DNA from 3 places in the Streptomyces sp. RG80 genome. Region 3 is predicted to be linked to each of the others. Evidence: predicted binding sites of a transcription regulator. Region 3 holds the regulator's gene; each other region holds the start of a gene.
What was found. The regulator HspR, encoded in region 3, represses chaperone genes until heat shock. The targets are predictions, from matches to a motif close to TTGAGNNNNNNNNNCTCAA.
Positions count from the first base shown of each region.

Region 1 (5,339 bases), on a different contig from region 3:
GCCCGTGCTCGTCCTGGTGGCCAGCGCGCTGTGGGTAGCGGGCGGCATCGTGTCGCCGTACGTGCTGGGCTTTCTGCTGGTCATGACCGCGCTGGAGCGTCGGATCGGCGGACTGCGCGCGGCCGGTGTCTTCCTCCTCGGCCATGTCCTGGCCACTCTCGCGACCGAACTCCCCGTCGGACTCGCCGTCCTGGTCGGTCACCTGCCCGACAGCTCCCTGCACCGCCTCGACTACGGCATCAGCTTCGGCGTCGCCGCGGGCACGGGCGCGCTGGCCGGGCTGCTCTCCCCTTGGCTCCGCTGGCCGTTGCTGGCCCTGTTCGCCGGCATGCTGCTCCAGGACCTGCTCGCCTTCACCGACCCGATGACCGAGTGGGGGCACCTGATGGCTCTGACCTTGGGGACGGCCACGTGGCCGTGGGTCCGCCGCTGGGCGAGGACCCCGCCCCGGTCCAGGCGGTTCCTGAGCTGGTAGGGATCGGCGCGCAGGTCGTAGTACTCCCGGAAGAGGACCCGGCCGTCGCCGTGCGGGCGGCTGATGTCGACGTGGCCCGTGAGGCGGTCGTCGGTGCGGGCGGTGCCGAGGCCGCCGGCCGACCAGGAGAGGTGGAAGGGGACCTCCAGACTCGGGCGGTACGGCACCGACTTGCGCAGCCGGCCGTGGTGGCCCCAGCGCAGACCATGGTCGCTGGTGAACAGCACGAGGGTGTTGTCCAGCCGGCCCCGCCACTCGGGCACGCGCGCGTGGGCCTACTTCCGCTCCGGGGCGTTCACCTCGTGCGCGGAGCGCGTGGCGACGTACGCGAACCAGGGGCGGCCGTCGGTGCGGGACCGGTCGATGAAGTCGAGGGCGTGGTTCTTGACGACGGTGGTGATGGCGTGCGCGCGAAGGTCGTGCCGTCGCCGCCGAATCAGTCGAGGGTCGGCGGCAGCGCCCAGCCCGTCTCCTTCGGCTGGTCGTCGGTGAGGACCAGCCACAGGCGGTGCGGCTCGGGACATGGCTCGCCTCAGGGGCGGCCATACGTACCTCGTTCGCAGCGGGGGCCTCGCCGCCCGCGCCGGAGTCGCCGACCCTGGCGACGAACCGGAACCGTCGCCCCCGTGATCAGCGCGCGCCGCCCGGGCCCGCGCTGCTCCACCGTCCCGAACGGTCTCCGCAACGGCATCCACAGCAAGTATGTGCAAGCGGAGACGACCGTTTCTCTACGGCGTCCCGTGCCCCGTGAACCTCGCGCTGGTCAGCGGAGCCGACACCGTCCAGCCCAGTGACTCGTACAGGCCCTTCCCGGCCGGTGTGCCCGCCAGTACGCAGGTCTCGGCGCCCTGTTCCGTCGCGGCTCGCTGGAGTGTGTGCATGACGAGGGTGCCGAGCCCCTTGCGTTGGTGGGCCGGGGACGTGGCGACCTGGTCGACGACCGCCGTCGCACCGGTCGGGGCGAGCTGGCCGCGGGCCGCCCAGGAGCCGTCGGGGGCGGCGATCATCGTGCGGACGAGGCCGCCGCGGGACCAGGTGCGCCGGCGGTAGCCGTCCGGGACCGGCGGTTCGTCGGCGGGTGTCGTCGTGGGCAGTGTCGTCAGAGGGAGCGTCATCAGGCAGCCGGGCTCCGGATCGATCCACCAGCCCTCGCCCAGCCAGTCGCCGACCACGGCCGGATCCCGGAACACCTTGAGCCACACCCCGGCACCCGTGACCGCCCCGGCCACCTTGCGGACGACCGTCTCCTCGACATCGTCCCCGGTCGCGCCCAGCACGTGCCGGGCGACATGGCCGTCCATCCCCATGTCGATCGTGCAACCCCACGGCTCGACCACCGGCGGGGCCGCCCCGCGCGAGACGACCCACCCGTCCACCCACGCCCGCACGATCCGGTCCATGCCGAGGCCCTTCGCTGGTAACAAGTGAAAGCTGTTGATGGTTACTACATCAGCAGCGTCACGAGTCCCGGCAGAGGTGATCGCTCACAGCGAACGCCCCTTGGGGAACATTCGGAGGCTCACGTGCATTGAGTCGGCATAGCTCAACTTGAATGCCGAAGGGGAGATCATGGCTTCGACGTCCACACCGCTCACTCTGCCTGTGCTGCCGCTCGACGACGAGGTCGTGCTGCCCGGAATGGTGGTCCCGCTCGACCTGAACGACCCCGACGTACGCGCCGCGGTGGAGGCCGCCCAGGCCGCCGCCCGGTCGGAGCCGGGGAAGCCCAGGGTGCTGCTCGTGCCACGCATCGACGGCACCTACCCGGGCACCGGTGTGCTCGGCACCGTCGAGCAGGTCGGCCGGCTGGCCGACGGCGACCCGGGCGCCCTGATCCGCGGCCGGGGCCGGGTGAAGATCGGTGCCGGGACGACCGGACCGGGTGCCGCCCTCTGGGTCGAGGGCACCCGTGTCGACGAGACCGTGCCCGAGCCGCTGCCGGGCCATGTCACCGAACTGGTCAAGGAGTACAAGGCCCTCGCCACCGCCTGGCTGCGCAAGCGCGGCGCCTGGCAGGTCGTGGACCGGGTCCAGGCCATCGACGACGTCTCCGCGCTCGCCGACAACTCCGGGTACTCGCCCTTCCTGAGCACCGACCAGAAGGTCGAGCTGCTCGAGACCGCCGACCCGGTCACCCGCCTCAAGCTCGCCACCCAGCAGCTCCGCGACCACCTCGCCGAGCAGGACGTCGCCGAGACCATCGCCAAGGACGTCCAGGAGGGCGTCGACAAGCAGCAGCGCGAGTTCCTGCTCCGCCGCCAGCTGGAGGCCGTACGCAAGGAACTGCGCGAACTCAACGGCGAACAGGACGGCGAGGAGTCCGACGACTACCGCGCGCGGGTGGAGGCCGCCGACCTGCCGGAGAAGGTGCGCGAGGCCGCGCTCAAGGAGGTCGACAAGCTGGAGCGGTCCAGCGACCAGTCGCCCGAGGGGTCGTGGATACGGACCTGGCTGGACACCGTGCTCGAACTCCCGTGGACCGAGCGCACCGAGGACGCGTACGACATCCAGGGCGCCAAGGCGGTCCTGGACGCCGAGCACGCCGGCCTGGAGGACGTGAAGGAGCGGATCACCGAGTACCTGGCGGTGCGCAAGCGGCGCGACGAGCGGGGGCTCGGCGTGGTCGGCGGCCGGCGCGGCGGTGCCGTACTGGCGCTCGTCGGCCCGCCCGGCGTCGGCAAGACCTCGCTGGGTGAGTCGGTCGCGCACGCCATGGGCCGCAAGTTCGTCCGCGTGGCCCTCGGCGGTGTGCGGGACGAGGCGGAGATCCGCGGTCACCGGCGTACGTACGTCGGCGCGCTGCCCGGCCGGATCGTCCGCGCCATCAAGGAGGCCGGGTCGATGAACCCGGTGGTCCTGCTCGACGAGATCGACAAGGTGGGGTCCGACTACCGGGGCGACCCGGCGGCGGCCCTCCTGGAGGTCCTCGACCCGGCGCAGAACCACACCTTCCGCGACCACTACCTGGAGGTCGAACTCGACCTGTCGGACGTGGTCTTCCTCGCCACGGCCAACGTCCTGGATGCCATCCCCGAGGCCCTGCTCGACCGTATGGAACTGGTCCGCCTCGACGGCTACACCGAGGACGAGAAGGTCGTCATCGCCCGCGATCACCTGCTCCCGCGCCAGCTGGAGCGGGCCGGCCTCGACAAGGACGAGGTGACGCTCGACGAGAGCGCCCTGCGCAAGCTCGCCGGCGAGTACACCCGCGAGGCGGGCGTCCGCACCCTGGAGCGGTCCATCGCACGGCTGCTGCGCAAGGTCGCGGCCCAGCACGAACTGGGTGAGCGGAAGCTGCCGTTCACGGTCACGGACGAGGAACTGCGCGGCCTGATCGGGCGCCCGCACCACGTGCCCGAGTCCGCCCAGGACCCGGCGGAGCGCCGCACCGCGGTGCCGGGTGTGGCGACCGGCCTCGCGGTCACCGGAGCCGGCGGTGACGTGCTCTTCGTCGAGGCGTCCCTGGCGGACCCGGAGACGGGTGCGGCGGGCCTGACGCTGACCGGGCAGCTCGGGGACGTGATGAAGGAGAGCGCGCAGATCGCCCTGTCGTTCCTGCGCTCGCACGGCGCCGAACTGGAGCTGCCGGTGGGCGACCTGAAGGACCGGGGCGCGCACATCCACTTCCCGGCGGGCGCGGTGCCCAAGGACGGCCCGAGCGCGGGCATCACGATGACGACGGCACTGGCGTCGCTGCTGAGCGGGCGACTGGTGCGGACCGACGTCGCGATGACCGGCGAGGTCTCGCTGACGGGTCGCGTGCTGCCCATCGGCGGTGTGAAGCAGAAGCTGCTCGCCGCGCACCGGGCGGGCGTCACGACCGTCATCATCCCCAAGCGCAACGAGCCCGACCTGGACGACGTCCCCGCCGAGGTGCTGGACAAGCTCGACGTCCACGCCGTGACGGACGTCCGCCAGGTGCTGGAGCTGGCGCTGTCCCCGGCGACGAACGGGGCGGCGTCGGAGGTTCCGGTGGCGGCGTGACGGACGGCACCGGATGAGGTGAAGGCCCGGGTTCTCGTGAGGGAGGCCCGGGCCTTCGCCGTACGCCCGAGTGTCAGCCGTTGGCCAGGGCGACGACCCGGTCGAGGGCCCCGTTGAACCGGTCGTGGTCGCCGACCGTCGGCCCGGACGAGGTGTACTGCCACATGGTGTAGGTGCTCCACCCGGCCGGCAGCGTCCCCGGGGTCGAGGCGTAGCGGGCGATCCACAGCGGGTTGGCGGAGAAGCCGGCGTAGTTGCCGGTGCACTGGCTCCACCAGCTGGTGGAGGTGTAGATGACGGCGTCGCGGCCGGTGCGGGCCTTGTACCGGTTCAGGAAGTCCCGGATCCAGCTCACCATCGCGCTCTGGGTCTTGCCGTAGCAGGAGTCGCCGTACGGGTTCCACTCGATGTCGAGCGTGCCGGGCAGGGTCCTGCCGTCGGCGGACCAGCCGCCGCCGTGGTCGACGAAATAGTTGGCCTGCGTTGCGCCGGTCGTGGTGTCCGGGGTCGCGAAGTGGTAAGCGCCGCGGATCATGCCGACGCTGTAGGAGCCGCTGTACTGCTGGGAGAAGTAGGGGTTCGTGTAGTACGTCCCCTCGCTCGCCTTGGTGTAGGCCCACCGGACCCCGCTGTTCCGGAGGGTCGTCCAGGCGACGTTGCCCTGGTAGCTGGCCACGTCGACGCCCTCGGTCCGGGCGGCGCGGGTGCGGGTGGGCAGGCCGCCCTGTCCGTCGTGGGCGACGACGCCCATGCCCATGTGGGCGGTACCGCGGGCCGGTGTGGCGGTGGCTTCGGCGTCGGGCGACTCGACGGCCGACGCCGCGCCCGGAGGCAGCAGCGCGCATACGGCTATGAGGGCCCCGGCGAGGAGCAGGCGCCG
Region 1 covers NZ_JBEAAJ010000001.1:779,426-784,764, forward strand. The annotation lists gene ABKA17_RS03615 (rhomboid-like protein) at 1-475, shown strand, start outside; partial or broken gene ABKA17_RS03620 (sulfatase-like hydrolase/transferase) at 550-738, opposite strand; gene ABKA17_RS03625 (hypothetical protein) at 751-978, opposite strand; gene ABKA17_RS03630 (GNAT family N-acetyltransferase) at 1,204-1,875, opposite strand; gene lon (endopeptidase La) at 2,045-4,459, shown strand; gene ABKA17_RS03640 (lysozyme) at 4,533-5,339, opposite strand, start outside.
Region 1: a site for HspR is predicted at 2,004-2,022, ahead of lon (endopeptidase La). Genes of this name have one in related genera too.

Region 2 (5,339 bases), on a different contig from region 3:
GGGCCGTCGCCCACGCCGTCATCCACCTCGGCTTCGGCCACGTCCCGGCGAAGCAGGGCCGCCGCACCCAGCCCGACCGCCACGACCTCGCCGCCCGCTGCGCCGTCGTCAACCGCTTCCTGCTCGGCTTCCCCGTCGGCCGCACCCCCGAGGACCTGCCGCCGGCCTACCCCGACGGCGACGAGGAACAGCTCGCCGCCCGCTGGCGCCGCGACGGCATCCCACCCGTGTACGAGCACTGCGGCACCGCGGGCCACGAACCGGACCAGCTGCTGGTGCCCTGGGACACCTGGCGGGGCGGCACCCCGCCGAACTGGCAGCTGGCGTTCGCCCACGCCCTCACCCGCACCGTCGCCACTGCCATGGACGTCGCGGGCGGCCGCCGTAGGTCGATGCGCGGCGGCACCACCCCGCGCCGGCCCTGGGAGCGGGCCCTGAGCTGGTTCGTCTCCTCCTATCCGCTGCTCGGCGGCATCGCGGCCGGCATCACCCTGGTCGCCGACGCCGAACTCGCCCGCGCCCACGACATCTCCGTCGCCGCGGTGAACGCCGAACTCGCCGAGATCTACATCAACCCGCTGCGCGAACTCGACGACGAGGAATGGCGGTTCGTCCTCGCCCACGAGATGCTGCATGCCGCCCTGCGCCACGGCGACCGCTGCGGCACCCGCGACCCCTACCTCTTCAACGTCGCCTGCGACTACGTCGTCAACGGCTGGCTGACCGAGATGCAGATCGGCACCATGCCCGAAGGCCTCCTGCACGACCCCGAGCTCAAGGACCTCTCCGCCGAGGAGGTCTACGACCGCATCGCCGGCGACCTGCGCCGGTTGCGCCGGCTGGGCACCCTGCGCGGCAAGGGCCTCGGCGACGTCCTCGGCGGTCCGCTCGGCTCACCCCGCGACTACGTCGACCTCGACGAGTTCTACCGCCGCGGCCTCGGCCACGGCCTGGACCTGCACCAGCAGCAGGAACGCGGCTTCCTGCCCGGCGGCCTGGTCGAGGAGATCCGCGCGCTCAGCCATCCGCCGCTGCCCTGGGACGCGCGACTGGCCCGCTGGTTCGACGAGTTCGTCCCCCGCCCCGAGGCACTGCGCTCGTACGCCCGGCCTTCCCGCCGCCAGTCGTCCACCCCCGACATCCCGCGCGCGGGCCGCTGGTTCCCGCCCGAGGAGGTCGCCCGCTGCACCTTCGGCGTCGTCCTGGACACCTCCGCCTCCATGGACCGCACCCTGCTCGGCAAGGCGCTCGGCGCCATCGCCTCCTACGCCCAGGCCCGCGACGTACCGGCCGCCCGGGTCGTGTTCTGCGACGCCGCCCCCTACGACGCGGGCTATCTGCCGGTCACCGAGATCGCCGGCCGGGTCCGGGTGCGCGGCCGCGGCGGTACGGTCCTGCAGCCGGGGATCGACCTGCTGCACCGCGCCGACGACTTCCCGCCCGGCGCACCCGTCCTGGTGATCACGGACGGCTGGTGCGACGTTCTGCGGGTGCGGCGCGAGCACGCGTATCTGATCCCCGAGGGGGCGCGGCTGCCCTTCAGCCCCCGAGGGCCGGTCTTCGAGGTGAGCCGCGTCCGAGTGTGATCGGATGGGCCCCACAACCCGGAACCGGGACCATATGAAAGGACTGACCGTGGCTACCACGCGCTCCGCACACACCGTCTGGGAAGGCAACCTGCTCGAGGGCAACGGAGTCGTCTCCTTCGACTCCTCCGGCGCCATCGCCCAGCAGCCGGTGACGTGGGCTTCCCGCGCCCAGGAGGCCAACGGCAAGACCAGCCCCGAGGAGCTGATCGCGGCCGCCCACTCCAGCTGCTTCTCCATGGCGTTCTCGCACGCCCTGGCCGGGGCAGGCACCCCGCCCACCAAGCTCACCACCTCCGCCGACGTCACCTTCCAGCCCGGCGAGGGCATCACCGGCATCCACCTCACCGTCGAGGGCACCGTGCCGGGCCTCGACGAGGACGCCTTCGTCGCCGCGGCCGAGGAGGCCAAGGTCAACTGCCCCGTCAGCCAGGCCCTCAAGACCGTGCCGATCACCCTGTCGGCCAAGCTCGCCTGACGTTCTCGTACGCGTCCGATGCCGTGCTCCCGACCGGGGAGCGCGGCATCGGCCCTTTCCGGGGTACCCGGCTTTCGGGGTACGCGGCATTGACAACAGCGCACTCAAGTTTTGTGCTGGAGTCCGGGAAGTGCCCTGGCGGAAGGGGACAGCGATGGGACGCGCGGTCGGGATCGATCTGGGGACCACGAACTCCGTGGTGGCCGTCCTGGAGGGCGGCGACCCCACGGTCGTCGCCAATGCGGAGGGGGCCAGGACCACACCGTCGGTCGTGGCCTTCGCCAAGAACGGCGAGGTACTGGTCGGGGAGGTCGCCAAACGGCAGGCCGTGACGAACATCGAGCGCACGGCCCGCTCGGTGAAACGCCACATGGGCGACACGAGCTGGCGCTTCCCGGACGAGGGCTCCGTCGACGGTACCCGCTACCGGGCGCAGGAGCTGTCGGCGCGGGTGCTGCAGAAACTCAAGCGGGACGCCGAGTCCTATCTCGGCGAGGACGTCACCGACGCGGTGATCACCGTCCCGGCCTACTTCGACGACGCCCAGCGGCAGGCCACCAAGGAGGCCGGGGAGGTCGCGGGACTGAACGTCCTGAGGATCATCAACGAGCCCACCGCGGCCGCCCTCGCCTACGGCCTCGACCGTGGCGAGGAGCAGACCGTCCTCGTCTTCGACCTCGGCGGCGGCACCTTCGACGTCTCCCTGCTGGAGATCGGCGACGGAGTCATCGAGGTCAAGGCGACCAACGGCGACACCCACCTCGGCGGCGACGACTGGGACCAGCGGGTCATGGAGCACCTGGTGAAGAAGTTCCAGGGGCAGTACGGCGTCGACCTCGGCAAGGACAAGATGGCCCTGCAACGGCTGCGCGAGGGCGCCGAGAAGGCCAAGATCGAGCTGTCGAGCTCCTCCGAGACGACCATCAACCTCCCTTACATCACCGCCTCCGCCGAAGGCCCCCTGCACCTCGACGAGAAACTGACGCGCGCTCAGTTCCAGGAGCTGACCGCCGACTTGCTCGACCGCTGCAAGACCCCCTTCCACCAGGCGGTCAAGGACGCCGGCATCAAGCTCGCCGCGGTCGACCACGTCATCCTCGTCGGCGGCTCCACCCGGATGCCCGCCGTCACCGACCTCGTCAAGGAACTCACCGGCAAGGACCCGCACAAGGGCGTCAACCCGGACGAGGTCGTCGCCGTCGGCGCCGCCCTCCAGGCCGGCGTCATCCGCGGCGACGTCAAGGACGTCCTGCTCCTCGACGTCACCCCGCTGTCCCTGGGCATCGAGACCAAGGGCGGCATCATGACCAAGCTCATCGAGCGCAACACCACGATCCCGACCCGCCGTTCGGAGATCTTCACGACGGCCACCGACAACCAGCCCTCCGTCGGCATCCAGGTCTACCAGGGCGAACGAGAGATCGCCGCGTACAACAAGAAGCTGGGCGTCTTCGACCTGACCGGACTCCCGCCCGCCCCGCGCGGCGTCCCGCAGGTCGAGGTCGCCTTCGACATCGACGCCAACGGCATCATGCACGTCTCCGCCAAGGACCTCGCGACCGGCCGCGAGCAGAAGATGACGGTCACCGGCGGCTCGGCGCTCCCCAAGGACGACATCGACCGCATGATGCGGGAGGCCGAGCAGTACGCCGAGGAGGACCGGGGCCGCCGGGAGGCCGCCGAGACCCGCAACCACGCCGAGCAACTCGTCTACCAGACCGAGAAGTTCATCCGCGACAACGACGAACGCGTCCCCGCCGACACCAGGACGGAGGTGGAGTCGGCGATCACCGAGCTGAAGACGCTCCTGGAGCAGAGCGCCGACACCAACGCCCTGCGCACCGGCGTCGAGAAACTCGCCACCGTCAGCCAGAAGATGGGCCAGGCCATGTACGCGCAGGCCCAGTCCGAGCCGACCGCAGAGGAACAGCACACCCCGCCCCCCGAGGAGGACGGCGTGGTGGACGCGGAGATCGTCGACGACGACAAGGACCAAAAGGGCGGGGCCGCCTGAGATTCCCCTTGTGAAGATGCTCCGCAACGTGTCGCCTGTGCCCTCCTGAAGCCCAATGCTGGTCACCAGTACCGGACTTCACGGAGGGACACGAGCATGAGTGAACTCAGGAAACGCCGCACACGGTGGGCGGCGCTGGCGGCCGGATCACTGCTGGCGGGGGCGGCGGCCGTGGGCGTGCCAGGGATCGTGGACTCGCCGGACAACCGCGACTTCTCCGTGGACAACCGGGACTTCTCCGTGGAGGCGGCACCGGCGGGCCACCACGACAACGGCACGACCGGCCACTACGACGGAGGCGCCGCCCCCGCCGGTCACATCGACGGCGGCTGACGAGGCTAGGCGTCCGTCTTCTCCCAACCCCGCCGCTCCGGCCGCGGCCCCAACTGCCTGGGGTCGCGGCTGCGGTACACCACATACGGGCGGAACAGATACTGCACCGGCGCGCTGAACATATGCACCAGCCGGCTGTACGGCACGAACGCGATCAGCGCCATCCCGATCACCGCGTGCACCTGGTACAGCACCGGCACGCCCGCCATCCGGTCGACGTCCGGCCGGAGCGTGAACAGGCTGCGCGTCCAGGGCGCGATGGTCTCGCGGTAGTTGTAGCCGTCGCCGGAGGCGTGCGAGAGCTTGGCGATCATGCCCATCGCGATCGCCGCGAGCAGCACCAGGTACATGAGCTTGTCGTTGGCGGTCGTCGCGCGGAAGACGGGCGCCTTCGTCCGTCGACGGTATACGAGCAACAGGATCCCGCCGACCGCCAGCACCCCGGCCGCCGTGCCGCCGTAGAGCGACAGCAGGTGGTACGTGTGCTCGCTGATCCCGAGCTTGTCGGTCCACGACATCGGCACGAACAGGCCCATGACGTGCCCGGCGAACACGAACAGGATCCCGTAGTGGAAGGCCGGCGAGGCGATGTTCAGCAGCTTCGACTCGTAGACCTGCGAGGAACGGGTCGTCCAGCCGAACTTGTCGTAGCGGTAGCGCCACACCAGACCGGCTACGAGCAGAGCGAGGGCGACGTACGGCAGCACGCCCCAGAGCAGTGTGGTCATGAGCGCACCCCGGTGTATGCGGTCGGCAGTGTGGCGCATACGGCATCCAGGACCGATGCGTACGGCGTACCGAAGGCGGTGAGCCGGGCGCGGAGCTGCTCCAGGCCCTCCCGGTGTTCGGTGAGCAGGCCGGTGTCGCCGGTGCGGGCCGCGAACTCCAGGACCGCGGGCAGGAAGTCGGGCAGCTCCTCACCGGTGAA
Region 2 covers NZ_JBEAAJ010000003.1:796,631-801,969, forward strand. The annotation lists gene ABKA17_RS13660 (vWA domain-containing protein) at 1-1,586, shown strand, start outside; gene ABKA17_RS13665 (OsmC family protein) at 1,636-2,064, shown strand; gene dnaK (molecular chaperone DnaK) at 2,219-4,078, shown strand; gene ABKA17_RS13675 (hypothetical protein) at 4,175-4,411, shown strand; gene narI (respiratory nitrate reductase subunit gamma) at 4,417-5,139, opposite strand; gene narJ (nitrate reductase molybdenum cofactor assembly chaperone) at 5,136-5,339, opposite strand, start outside.
Region 2: a site for HspR is predicted at 2,154-2,172, ahead of dnaK (molecular chaperone DnaK). Genes of this name have one in related genera too.

Region 3 (5,339 bases):
CCTGCTCCTCGACGTGACCCCGCTGTCCCTCGGTATCGAGACCAAGGGCGGCATCATGACCAAGCTCATCGAGCGGAACACGACGATCCCGACCAAGCGGTCCGAGATCTTCACCACCGCCGAGGACAACCAGCCCTCCGTGCAGATCCAGGTCTACCAGGGCGAGCGCGAGATCGCGGCGTACAACAAGAAGCTCGGGATGTTCGAGCTCACCGGTCTGCCGCCGGCCCCGCGCGGTGTCCCGCAGATCGAGGTCGCCTTCGACATCGACGCCAACGGCATCATGCACGTGACCGCGAAGGACCTCGGCACGGGCAAGGAGCAGAAGATGACCGTCACCGGTGGCTCCTCGCTGCCGAAGGACGAGGTCAACCGGATGCGCGAAGAGGCCGAGAAGTACGCGGAGGAGGACCACGCCCGCCGCGAGGCCGCCGAGTCCCGCAACCAGGGCGAGCAGCTCGTCTACCAGACGGAGAAGTTCCTCAAGGACAACGAGGAGAAGGTCCCCGGCGAGGTCAAGACCGAGGTCGAGGCCGCCGTCGAGGAGCTGAAGACCGCGCTCAAGGGCGAGGACACCGCCGAGATCCGCACCGCCACCGAGAAGGTCGCGGCCGTCTCGCAGAAGGTCGGCCAGGCCATGTACGCCGACGCCCAGGCCGGACAGGCCGCCGGTGGCGCCGACGCCGGTGCCCCGCAGGACAAGGCCGACGACGACGTCGTGGACGCCGAGATCGTCGACGACGAGCGCAAGGACGGTGCCGCGTGACCGAGGAGACCCCGGGCTTCGAGGAGAAGCCCGACGTCCCCTCCGGCGCGACCCCCGACGACGCCGAGCCGAAGGCCGCCACCTCCTCCTCGGAGGCGGGGGCGGCCCCGGCCGGGGACGCAACAGCACAGATCGCCGGTCTGACGGCCCAGCTGGACCAGGCCCGCAAGGCGCTCGAAGAGCGCACCGCGGACCTCCAGCGGCTCCAGGCCGAGTTCCAGAACTACCGCCGCCGCGTGGAGCGGGACCGGATCACGGTCAAGGAGATCGCCGTCGCGAACCTCCTGACCGAACTCCTGCCCGTGCTCGACGACATCGGCCGCGCCCGGGACCACGGGGAGTTCGTCGGCGGATTCAAGTCCGTCGGGGAGTCCCTGGAGACCGTCGCGGCGAAGATGGGTCTTCAGCAGTTCGGCAAGGAGGGCGAGCCCTTCGACCCGACGATCCACGAGGCCCTGATGCACAGCTACGCACCGGACGTCACCGAGACGACCTGCGTCGCGATCCTCCAGCCGGGGTATCGCATCGGCGAGCGCACCATCCGCCCCGCGCGGGTGGCCGTCGCCGAACCGCAGCCGGGCGCGCAGACGGTCAAGGCCGAGGGGGCCGACGAGGCCCCGGCGGCCGGCGACGACAAGGACAGCGGCCCTGAGGAGGGCTGAGGTCACAGCGACTGAGCGGAACCGCGGAAAGGGGGCGCGTCGAGGATGAGCACCAAGGACTTCATCGAGAAGGACTACTACAAGGTCCTCGGCGTCCCCAAGGACGCCACCGAGGCCGAGATCAAGAAGGCGTACCGCAAACTCGCCCGCGAGTTCCACCCGGACGCCAACAAGGGCAACGCCAAGGCGGAGGAGCGCTTCAAGGAGATCTCCGAGGCGAACGACATCCTCGGTGACCCCAAGAAGCGCAAGGAGTACGACGAGGCCCGCGCGCTCTTCGGCAACGGCGGCTTCCGCCCGGGGCCGGGCGCGGGCGGCGGCTCGTTCAACTTCGACCTGGGCGACCTCTTCGGAGGCGGCGCCCAGGGCGGTGGCGGCCAGGGTTCCGGCGGCTTCGGCGGCGGGATCGGCGACGTCTTCGGCGGTCTGTTCAACCGCGGCGGCACGGGCACGACCCGTACCCAGCCCCGGCGCGGCCAGGACATCGACACCGAGGTCACGCTGAGCTTCACCGAGGCCATCGAGGGCGCCACGGTCCCGTTGCGGATGTCCTCGCAGTCCCCCTGCAAGGCCTGCTCCGGCACCGGCGACAAGAACGGCACGCCGCGCGTGTGCCCGACCTGTGTCGGCACCGGGCAGGTGGCCCGGGGTTCGGGAGGCGGCTTCTCGCTGACCGACCCGTGCCCGGACTGCAAGGGCCGCGGTCTGATGGCCGAGCACCCCTGCCTCGAGTGCAAGGGCAGCGGCCGCGCCAAGTCCTCCCGGACGATGCAGGTCCGCATCCCCGCCGGGGTCACCGACAGCCAGCGCATCCGGCTGCGCGGCAAGGGCGCACCGGGCGAGCGCGGCGGCCCGGCCGGCGACCTGTACGTCACCGTGCACGTCGACGCCCACCCGGTCTTCGGCCGCAAGGGCGACAACCTCACGGTCACGGTCCCGGTGACCTTCACCGAGGCGGCTCTCGGCGGCGAGGTCAGGGTCCCCACCCTGGGCGGCCCCGCCGTGACGCTGAAGCTGCCGCCGGGCACCCCCAACGGCCGCACCATGCGCGCCCGGGGCAAGGGCGCGATCCGCAAGGACGGCACCCGCGGCGACCTCCTGGTCACCGTCGAGGTGAGTGTCCCGACGGATCTGACGGGGAAGGCTCGTGACGCACTCGAGGCGTATCGCGAGGCGACCGCGGGCGAGGACCCGCGGGCGGAGCTGTTCCAGGCGGCGAAGGGAGCTTGATCGAGATGGACGGCCGTCGACGCAATCCGTATGAACTGACCGAGGAGACCCCGGTCTACGTCATCTCGGTGGCGGCCCAGCTCTCGGGCCTGCACCCGCAGACCCTGCGCCAGTACGACCGGCTCGGCCTGGTCTCCCCGGACCGCACCGCGGGCCGGGGCCGGCGCTACTCGGCCCGTGACATCGAACTGCTGCGCACCGTCCAGCAGTTGTCGCAGGACGAGGGCATCAACCTCGCCGGCATCAAGCGCATCATCGAGCTGGAGAACCAGGTCGCCGCGCTCCAGTCCCGGCTCGCCGAGATGGAGTCGGCCCTGGAGGGCGCCGCGGCGGCGATGCGCCAGCGGGAGGCGGCGGTGCACGCCTCGTACCGCCGTGACCTGGTGCCGTATCAGGAGGTCCAGCAGACCAGCGCGTTGGTGGTGTGGCGGCCGAAGGGCCGGCAGGACTGACACAGGCATGCGGAAGGGGCCCGGAGGACGAACCTCCGGGCCCCTTCCGTATGCACGCTCTTGTCAGGGTGCCAGGGCCACCCAGGCGTCGCCGGGCTCGGACTCGGTGCCGTCGGCGCGCACGGCGGTCACCCAGTAGAAGTGGGTGGCGCCGGTGGCGGCCGTGGTGTCCGTGTACGAGGTGCCGGTGACCGGGTCGGCGGTCAGGGGCTCGTAGGCGGCGGTGGCCGGGTTCCAGCGGTGGACGCGGTAACCGGTGATGTCGCTCCCGTGGTACCCGCTGGAGAGCTTCCAGGTCAGGTCGACGCCGTCGGCACCGGCCTGGGCGCTCACGTCGACCAGCCAGTCCTGCGGCGTCTGGACGCTCGGCCGCAGGTCGAGCTCGGTGACGGTGGTGGACACCATCTTGTCGGCCGTCGTGTAGTTGGAGTTGCCCGAGGTGTCCACGGCGTCCACGAAGTAGGTGTGGTCCTCGCCGTCCTGGAGGTTCGCCGAGTCGACGAGCCGGCTGGTGCCCGCCTGCACCGTCCCCACGTGCGTGTAGTCGGTCCCGTCGTCCACCGTGCTGAGCCGGAACACGTTGTACCGGGCGAGGTCGTCGACCGGGCTGTCGTCCCAGTCCAGGACCGTGCCGTACGTGGTGGCGGTGGCCGTGAACCCGGTGACGAGCGGCGGGGCGGTGCCGTCGCCGTAGCCGTGGGAGATGGTCTGCGAGGGGGCCGACTCCCGGCCGAGCGCGTCGACGGTCGTCACCCAGTACACGTAGAACCCGTCGTTCGGGCTCGGTACGACGGTGGTGTCGGTGCAGGTGTAGCTGTACTTGGTGCCGTAGGCGGTGTCGGTGAGCTTCGGGTCGCAGGGCACCACCTGGGAGTCGACGACGTCGAACGTGCCGGTGGCCTCGTCGAAGCGGCGCTCCTCGCGGTGCACCCGGAACTCGGCCGGGGCGTACGGCGACACTTCCCAGCGCAGATCGACGCCGCCGCCGTCCTCCGCCCGGTTCTCCGTCTTCCAGAAGTACGGCACCGCGAGCGGCCTCGCGACCGACACCACCGACGAGTAAGCGGTGTTGCCCGCCGCGTCCGACACCGCGACCTTGTAGTAGGAGGTCTCCCCGTACGGGGCGCCGGCATCGGTCGCCGAGTTGCCCCAAGGCCCCCTGACCTCGGTGAAGGGCCCGTCGGGCGAGGGGGCCCGCAACAGCCGGGTCGTCTCCGCCCCCTCGGACATCCACCACAGGGACACCCCGAGGAGGGCCGAGCCCTCGTCGGCCTTCAGATCGCGGACGGTCGGCGCGATCCGGTCCACCGTGGTGACCAGCTGATCGGCCGTGCCCGTGGAGACGTTGCCGGCCTTGTCGTAGGCCCGGACCTCGTAGTAGTACGCGTCGCCCGACCGCGGCAGCCAGTCGGTGTACGACGTCGACGACGTCGACGAGGTCGTCGTCAGCGGTGTGCTGCCGAAGGACGTGCCCTTGAGGCGCCGGTAGACCTGGTACCCGGCGAGGTCCATCTCCTTGTTCTTGGCCCAGGTCAGCTTGGCCTTGCCGGTCGCCGAGTCGTACGAGACCGAGGTGCCTGTCGGTGTGAGCGGCTTGACGGTGTCGACGGTGGCCGACGTCCTGGGCGTGTAGCCGAACTTGACCTTGGCGGAGCCGGTCCAGTTGACGTAGTCGACGCGGAGGGTGTGCTTGCCCTTGGGGATCGTGACGTTGACGGTCTTGGAGACCGTGGTGGAGGTGTTCTTCCACAGGTCGATCTTGCGGGCGCCGGTGGTGCCGGGGTCGAGGTAGACCCGGATGCCGTCGAGGCCGGAGGCGCTGAAGGAGAACGGGCCGCCGGAGCCGAAGTCGCGGGTGACGGACCAGCGGACGCCGAAGTTGTTCGACGGCAGCCCGGACACGGGTGCCCCGCTCCAGCTCTGGTCGATCGCGGAGTCGCAGTCCGTCTTCTTCGGGGTGCCGGAGAAGGTGGTGTTCGCGAAGAACTGCCGCTTGAACACCGGGGACGTGCAGGTGGTCGCGGCGGACGCGGACGGCGTGAGCGTGAGCAGGGTGCCCGCGGTGGTGAGCACGACGGCGGTCGCGGTGGCCGCGGTCGTGCGTCTGGCTGGGTTCATCGGTTCCTTCGGTGCTGATCGTCGACGGCAGACAGAACCGTCGACGATCAGGACCGGCCGGACCGGCGTTTGGTTGTACGGCCAGGTCAGGGAATCAGATCGCCGATCCCG
Region 3 covers NZ_JBEAAJ010000004.1:455,182-460,520, forward strand. The annotation lists gene dnaK (molecular chaperone DnaK) at 1-766, shown strand, start outside; gene grpE (nucleotide exchange factor GrpE) at 763-1,428, shown strand; gene dnaJ (molecular chaperone DnaJ) at 1,474-2,658, shown strand; gene ABKA17_RS16220 (heat shock protein transcriptional repressor HspR) at 2,664-3,110, shown strand; gene ABKA17_RS16225 (Ig-like domain repeat protein) at 3,174-5,228, opposite strand; gene ABKA17_RS16230 (hypothetical protein) at 5,315-5,339, opposite strand, start outside.